DNA from 2 places in the Bacillus haimaensis genome. Region 1 is predicted to be linked to the other one. Evidence: riboswitches for the same ligand, from Rfam matches in the RefSeq annotation. Region 1 holds a riboswitch; the other holds the start of a gene.
What was found. A riboswitch is a leader RNA that binds a small molecule or an ion and turns the genes downstream of it on or off. The one in region 1 is predicted to bind S-adenosylmethionine.

Region 1 (4,201 bases):
ACTCTTGCAATCGTTTGCACAAGCACGATGTCTCCACCCGTCATGCCAACCAACTTGCCAAGGGAAATCATAATACCAGCAGCTGGCATAACTGCCACTACGACTAGCAACGCTTTCCCGAATTTTTGCCAAAAATCAAAAGACAAAAAGTTCTTCATATTAACAGCCTTCTTTCTTCATTAGTAGTATATAAAACTTGAAAACGAATTCATTTTTATGCAATTATATGTAACTTTAGTGCAACCGTTTGCATTTTTCTATTGTAAGAGATGTCCTCTCACAATGCAAGTAAAAGATTCAACAATCATCTAAATTTAACAAAGTACATTTATTTGCAAAAAGTGTTATTGTGAGAAAATTATTTATTAGCGCAATAATCTTTCTTTCGTGGATTTTGTATACATCCATTTAGAAAAGAAGTAAACTATGTACCGTACTAATTCGGACAATAAAGGAGAACCTATACAATGAAAAAATGGATGAGCATACTATTGACAGCTTTACTAAGCATCGCTGTTCTGGCAGGGTGTAACACTGAAAATAAATCTGAATCAAAAGAAACGGAAGCAAGTGCAGCTTCTGATAATGATAACGATAGCAAGCAGATTACAGCATTAGTAGGCCTTCAAATGGAAATGATTCAAACTATCCGCGAAAATTTGGAGCCGGTTACAGCATATGAACAATCCCAGGATGCAGCCCTGCAGGAACAAGCGGTATCCTCGAGCAAACAAATTGCAAACGAGCTTCGCGGACTTGAGATCCCTTCCGACTTAAGCAAAGAGCTACAGGGAGACATGAAGGAATCCGTTGAATTGCTGGCACTTTATTTCGAGGAGCGAGCGGCAACATTAAAGCCCGATGCAGACCTCACTGAAATGGAAGCGGCATTTGCAGCATTCCATGAGAAGATCGGAGCAACATTCGAAAAGGCTGGATTGCATGCGCCTAATTTCGAGAAAGACGTAAACTAATTACTTTATAGGGAGCCACTTGTCGTAGAAAACGCGGCAGGTGGCCTTTTTTGGCTCTATTTTCAAAGGTTAACGGATCCGAATTTGACGTTATGCACAAAAAACAATGGTTTACGCGCAAAAATATTAATATATGCACAAAAAATTAATTTTATGCACAAAAAATCAAATTTACGCACAAAAATGGTTGTCTTTTGCACGAAACGCAATATTCGCCAAAGTTCTACATCGTTCCTAGCCGCCTGCATCATTCAAACTGTCCAAAAGGCTAAATTAACCAAACAACCAACAACATATCTCCTACGCTTCCCGCATAGCATACTACAGACATATTTAGCCATCCGAAAGACTTGTTTAATCCTGAGTTTCATGATAGGATTTATCTAAATTAATAGTTATTTTCTTATCCAGAGAGGTGGAGGGACTGGCCCGATGAAACCCGGCAACCGCACAGGTGTGTGCAGGTGCTAATTCCAGCAAGACAATTTGTTCTTGGCAGATAAGTAGATGGACGGGTTCCCATTCCAAACTTCTTCTTATCGAGGAAGTTTTTTTATTTGCCGGAAAAGTAAAGACGAGGGGAAGATAGGGGATGAAGTTTGGTTTTTGGTTACCGATATTTGGCGGATGGTTGAGAAATGTAGAGGACGAACAGATGCCGCCGACCTTTGATTACGCAAAAAAGGTCATTCTGCAGGCGGAAAAGCTTGGCTATGACACGACATTGATTGCAGAGTTATTTTTAAATGATATAAAGGGCCCGGAAGAGGATAGCTTAGAGGCTTGGTCAACGGCTGCGGCACTTGCTGCTGTGACGGAGAAGATCGAGATCATGACTGCGATTCGTCCAGGCTTCCATAATCCTGCGATTGCGGCAAAAGCGATTGCGAATATTGATCATATCAGCAATGGCCGCCTTACCTTGAATGTCGTTTCTGCCTGGTGGGAAGAAGAGGCGCGGCAGTATGGCGGCATTTTCACCCAGCATGATGAACGGTATGAACGGACGAAAGAGTTTATTGATGTGCTGAAAGGGCTTTGGAGCGAGGACTCCTTCAGCTATGACGGAAAGTACTATCAGCTTAAGGAAACGAAGCTTTTTCCGAAGCCTGTGCAACGACCGAATCCGATCCTCTATGCAGGGGGCGAGAGTCCGAAGGGGAAAGAGGTTATTTCCTCCTATTGTGATGCGTACGTCATGCATGGTGGAACGGTGGAAGAGGTCGCCCGCAAAATAGAGGAAATGAAAGAGCGCAGAAGAAATACGGAGCACCATCCTTTTCAGTCGTTCGGGATGGCCGCCTATGTCATCTGCCGCGATACAGAGGAAGAGGCGGAAAAGGAGCTTGCTAGAATCACAGATGTGAAGGAGTCCGATGCCTATGCTGGCTTCAAGGATTTCACCAGTAAGTCACAGCTTGAGCAGCAGATCCAGCTCCAGGACTATTCGGTATCAAATAGAGGGTTGCGGCCAAACCTGATCGGTACGCCGGAACAGATTGCTGAGAAAATAAGAGAGTATGAGGAAGCAGGCGTGGACCTGCTCTTGCTGCAATTTTCCCCGCAGCTGGAGGAAATGGAGCGCTTTGCCCAAAAAGTGATGCCCCTTGTGCAAGGGGAACGGCTTGCTCAACCATAAAGCACATTCAAACCAGGAGACTTGAAGAAATTGGAGGAAGATACGATGAAAAAGATATATATCTTGCATGAAAACAAAGAATGGACCGACCATTTGACCAATAGATTAAAAGAATTGGACCTGCCATTTGAAGAGTGGCATCTCGACGAAGGGCTCGTGCCATTGGTTGATGCGCCACCTGAAGGGGTGTTTTATAACAGAATGAGTGCATCCTCCCACACAAGGGACCACCGCTTTGCACCGGAATTGACGGGGGCAGTGCTTTCGTGGCTAGAGCATCATGGCCGAAAAGTGTTGAACGGCAGCCGTGCGCTTCAGCTTGAATTGAGCAAGGTGAATCAGTATACGGCACTTGAGAAGCAGGGGATCCGCACGCCGAGGACGATTGCGGCAGTTGGAAAAACCAATATTATCGAGGCGGCAAAGAAACTGGGAACTGAGGCGTTCATCACGAAACACAACCGCGCCGGAAAAGGGCTGGGAGTCCAGCTTTTTCAATCCACGGCAAGCCTCGAGGAATATTTGTACGGTCCGACCTTCGAGGAACCGGTTGATGGGATCACGCTGATCCAGGAGTATATCGAGTCACCGGAATCCTATATTACGAGATGCGAGTTTGTAGGTGGTAAGTTCCTCTATTCGGTGAGGGTGGATACGTCTGAAGGCTTTGAACTTTGCCCGGCGGATGCCTGCCAGATAGGCGATCTGTTCTGTCCTGTCGGGGAAGAAGTGGAAGAGAAGCCAAAGTTTCGCATTGTCGAGGATTTTGCAGATCCAATCATTGAAAAATATGAGGCATTCCTTAAGGAGAACAACATCCAGGTTGCCGGAATCGAATTTATCCGAAACGCAAATGGTGAAATTTACACCTATGACGTCAACACGAATACGAACTACAATGCTGATGCCGAAAAAGTGGCAGGGAAATTCGGCATGCTCCAATTGGCAAAACTGCTTGGTGCGGAGCTGGAACGAGCATAAGAAAAAGGTGCCAGACGGGGTCTGGCACCTTTTTCATTATTCTTTTAGAAAAAGATATGGCCCATGATTGCAATGACAGGCAGCGTAATCAATGTACGCAGGATGAAGATGATGAACAGGTCCTTGAATGATACGGGTACCTTGGATCCCAGTAATACGCCACCGACCTCGGAAAGGTAGATGAGCTGTGTCACGGATACGGTTGCGACTACGAAGCGGGTCAGTTCGCTTTGGATATCCGCACCTAATACGGAAGGCAGGAACATATCGGCAAATCCGACCATCATGGTTTCCGATGCCGCCTTCGCTTCAGGAATCTGCAAGAGCTCCAACAGCGGAATGAACGGTACTCCCAACCAAGTGAACAACGGCGTATTCTCCGCTAGAATAAGGGCGATTGTACCGAACGCCATGACGATGGGCGCGACACCCATCCACATATCGAGGACATTTTTTCCGCCCTCGATGAAGAATTTGCTGATGCTTCTATTTTTCGCAGCACGTTCCACAGCCTGGGAGTAACCCCATTTTAATGGTGTGTAACCCTCTGGAATCAATTCTTTCTCTTCTTTTTCCTCACCGTTGTAATACGTATCCGGCTTCCAGG
Region 2 (4,201 bases), 410 kb from region 1:
TTCCACTTTAGCGAGATCTGTCATATCAACAAACTTATATTGAATACCGTAGCGTGTGAGCACCTCGGACACCATCCGGTAGGTTCCGCCGTACACATCCTCTGAAATCAGGACATGGTCTCCCTGAGACAGGAGCAGAAAAGCGGTGGAGATGGCTGCCATCCCGGAGGAAAACGCAAACCCTCTTGTTCCTTCCTCGAGGTGGGCAATCGTATCTTCAAGTGCTTCGCGGGTAGGATTTGCGGAGCGTCCGTAATCGTATTTGCCGAATTGGTCGACATCAAACTGATGAAAAGTGGATGCATGCTGGATTGGTACACTCACCGCACCAGTCTGCGGATCGACCTTATGCTTGTTGTGTAGGAGCTTCGTTTGAAAGGAATGGCTCACGACAACACCTCCTTTGTGAAAGATGCGTTCTTGGCAGCTTGCTCGAATGCTCCGTTCAGGTCGTGGATCAGGTCTTCCGAATCTTCAATTCCTACCGAAAAGCGAAGCAGACGGTTACATACGCCCGTGCTTAAGCGGATCTCTTCCGGAATATCGGCATGCGTCTGCGTGGCAGGGTAGGTGATGAAGCTTTCCACACCGCCCAAGCTTTCAGCGAAGGTAATGAGATTGAGATTCTGAAGAAATGGGTTTACCCACGATTCTTCTTTGATGCGGAATGAAAGCATCCCTCCTTTTCCTGGATATAGCACATCGATAACCGCCTCATGCTGTTTCAGGTAGTCGGCAATTGTGATTGCGTTCTTTTGGTGCCGTTCCATCCGGAGGGCGAGCGTCTTCATGCCACGGATGAGCAGCCAGGAATCGAACGGGCTGAGCACAGCCCCGGCCGCATTGTGGTAGAGAGCAAGTGAATCGCATAGCTCACGGCCCTTTGCCACGATAAGTCCTGCAAGCACATCGTTATGGCCACCTAGATACTTGGTAGCACTATGCACCACAATATCGGCGCCAAGCTCGATCGGCTTTAAAAGAATGGGAGTATAAAACGTATTGTCACAAATCAATAGCAGTCCATGCGCTTTCGATAAGCGTGCAACTGCCTCTATATCCGTTTCCACCATCAGGGGATTGGTAGGGGATTCTACAAAAATGGCTTTTGTTTGCGGGGTGATGGCCTCTTCAATGCAAGATAGATCACTAGTATCCACATACTTGCAACACAGCCCCCATTTTTTATATCCTTCTTCAAATAAACGATACGTCCCGCCGTAAAGGTCCTTGCAGACAATCAGTTCATCGCCTGATTGGAAAAGGGAGAGTACGGTCAGGATTGCTGCCATGCCGGAGCTGCACGCATAGCCTTGGTCACCATGTTCAAGGTCCGCGATTGCTTGCTCGAGCAATTGACGGGTCGGATTTCCGGTACGCACATAATCGTAGCCGGATGACTGGCCGATCCCTTCATGCCGGTAAGCCGTCGAGAAGTAGACCGGGGATTCACGGTGCCGGTGGCCGTTTCGCTGCGATTGCCAATTTGCGCTAGCTTCGTTTCTGTTTTATACATAAAAATATCCTCCTCTATGGTAAGTGGATAACGTTCATCACCAGAGAGGAGGACAGGGACTTTTTTAAGGAAAATAAAAAGCCTTCTGTAAGAAGAAGACTTTTTGCAAAAAAAGTTCATTCTTCTCATCTGTACAGGTTTTTAAATGAAAACCTGCTGGAATTAGCACCTTTTCAGTCGTCTGTGGAGACGCTGCTGGTTGCTGAGGTGTCTATGGGCCATTTCCCTCGACCTCTCTGGATAAGAAAGTTCACTATGAAATTTACGAATCATTTTGATTATTTAACTAATTTACAACAGGTGAGCGTGGAATGCAATGGTTTTTTGAATGGATTAAATTATTTTTATGCGGGGGGTGGGGGGAATAGACATGAATTGTTGGGTGAGCCATCATTTTTGATTAACCGATGCCGATTCCTCATTTAAATAGATCACAAAAGGTAGAAAAGCATGCTGTGAGGGAGTTTTTCTTGCGATTGGTAGTGAATAGAGCTGGTTTGAGGCCCTGTTTTCTGCTGATTCTAACAAATTGTTCTCTCATTCTAACAAAACTAGAGAACATTCTAACAAATTGGTCCGTCATTCTAACAAATCACCACATCATTCTAACAAATCTATTTTCTGCCCAACTTTGTATGCCTGGAAAAGATTTATTCCTCTCCTTTTTGGGAACATACAAATTGTCATAAAAAGGTCAATCTCCAGACGGGCAAACTGAATCAGGATGCATTATAATAAACATAGTATGTGAAATATTTCACGAACTGAATATTAAACTAACTAACCTTAACATATACGCCAATCTAAAAGGAGAAGTGGCAAAGGATGAAGGATCTCAAAACGATTGCAAAGGAACAACGGAATACAAGGACAGTGCTGATTTTCCTGGCTATTCTGTCGGGGTTCACTGTCATCGGGCAGGCTTACTTTTTCGTGACATTAGTAGATCGCATCTTCCTGAAGGGCCATACATTCCAGGAGATCCTCCCATTCCTCGGTGGACTTTTGGCTGTCATGGCGGCAAGAGCCTTGCTCACTTATCTAAACGGGGTGGCTGGAGTGAAGATGGCCTCCAAGGTGAAGCGGGATTTCCGGCATGCACTTTTAAATAAATTTTCTAAAAGCCCGATTTCTGCTTCCTTGAAGGGTCAGTCCGGTCAGAAGGTAAGCGTGATGATGGATGCGGTGGATGAGATAGATCCCTATTTCAGCCGCTATATTCCGCAGATGATCCAATCATCCGTCGTGCCGATCATGATTCTGATTGCTATTTTCACGCAACATATGAATTCGGGATGGATCATTATTGTTACAGCACCATTCATCCCCATATTTATGATTGTAGTGGGGCTGAAAACGAAGAAAAAATCCGAAGAACAGATGGATAAGCTCGCGGCGTTCTCAGGGAGGTTTCTTGATACGCTGCAAGGCTTGACCACTTTGAAGCTGTTCGGAAGGTCACAAAGGCAAAAGGACTCCATCCGTGACAGCAGTCTTTCTTTCCGTGAAGCGACGATGGAAGTGTTGAAGATTGCGTTTCTTTCTTCGCTTATGCTTGAGCTGATTTCGATGCTGGCAATTGGACTTATCGCATTGGAAATCGGTCTGCAGATGGTCGTGTTTAAAAATATGACATTCTTTCCGGCATTCTTTGTATTGGTGCTGGCGCCTGAATTCTACTTGTACCTGAAGGATCTCGGCAATGCGTTCCATACAGGGCGCGGCAGCATGGGAGCGGCGAAAAAGGTGACAGACGAGCTGGCGGTGGAGGAGGAGCCGATCGAATGGGGAAGCAGAGAGCTTGCCAATTCAGAAATGCCTCCGGTCTTGGAACTGAAAAACATCGGTTTCAGTTATGCGGAAAACGGTTTTACTCTGAAAAACATACACACTCAAATCCCTGCTTATGGACAAATCGCCATTGTCGGACGAAGCGGTGCGGGGAAATCCACCTTGCTTAATCTGATAGCCGGTCTGATCCGGCCGACTGAAGGGGAAGTGCTTCTAAACGGGCAGCCGTTATATGGCTACAGGGAATCCGAATGGTTCGATCAGCTCAGCTACATCTCGCAGAATCCGTATCTTTTTTCAGGGACGATTGCCGAAAACATCGCCATTGGTGGAAAAGCGGACGCCACTCGCGAGGAAATAGAAGAGGCGGCTGAAAAAGCAGGTATTCTTCCACTGATCCAATCACTGGAGAATGGATTCGATACAAAAATCGGGGAAGCGGGAAGGGGCCTTTCAGGTGGCGAAAAGCAGCGGCTTGCCTTGGCGAGGGCTTTCCTGAAGAGGCCGAATATCATTTTTTTCGATGAACCGACGACAGGTTTGGACCTGCAGACCGAGCGGATTTTGCAGAGGTCGATGGAGGAGTTGGCGAAAACGTCGACCGTCATCACAGTGGCACATCGTCTTCACACCATCAAAAAAGCAGATAAAATTCTACTGTTGGAAGCAGGCGTGCTGGTCGCCCAGGGTACTCATGAAGCGCTTCTAAGCTCTGTTCCCGCTTACAGGCAAATGGTTTCTGTACAACAGGGAGGTGGAGAGGAATGAAGGATTTAGCGATCGTGATAAAGCTGATGATGGTGGAGAAAAAGGATGTTTTCCTTTCCATCTTGCTTGGATTCACGGCAGGAATAGCGGCAGTGGGGCTTTTCGCATCAAGCGGATACTTGATTT

Region 2: it holds a riboswitch for S-adenosylmethionine, as region 1 does, so the genes downstream of both, ABN702_RS19055 (methionine biosynthesis PLP-dependent protein) here and ABN702_RS21115 (LLM class flavin-dependent oxidoreductase) in region 1, are expected to answer to the same signal.

Annotation. Positions count from the first base shown of each region.
Region 1 is NZ_CP158164.1:4,154,940-4,159,140, forward strand. It holds gene ABN702_RS21105 (PTS transporter subunit IIBC) at 1-158, opposite strand, end outside; gene ABN702_RS21110 (hypothetical protein) at 468-974, shown strand; SAM riboswitch class I at 1,375-1,480, shown strand; gene ABN702_RS21115 (LLM class flavin-dependent oxidoreductase) at 1,567-2,613, shown strand; gene ABN702_RS21120 (ATP-grasp domain-containing protein) at 2,659-3,594, shown strand; gene ABN702_RS21125 (YjiH family protein) at 3,639-4,201, opposite strand, start outside.
Region 2 is NZ_CP158164.1:3,748,908-3,753,108, reverse strand. It holds gene metC (cystathionine beta-lyase) at 1-390, opposite strand, end outside; partial or broken gene ABN702_RS19055 (methionine biosynthesis PLP-dependent protein) at 387-1,516, opposite strand; SAM riboswitch class I at 1,639-1,763, opposite strand; gene cydD (thiol reductant ABC exporter subunit CydD) at 2,342-4,075, shown strand; gene cydC (thiol reductant ABC exporter subunit CydC) at 4,072-4,201, shown strand, end outside.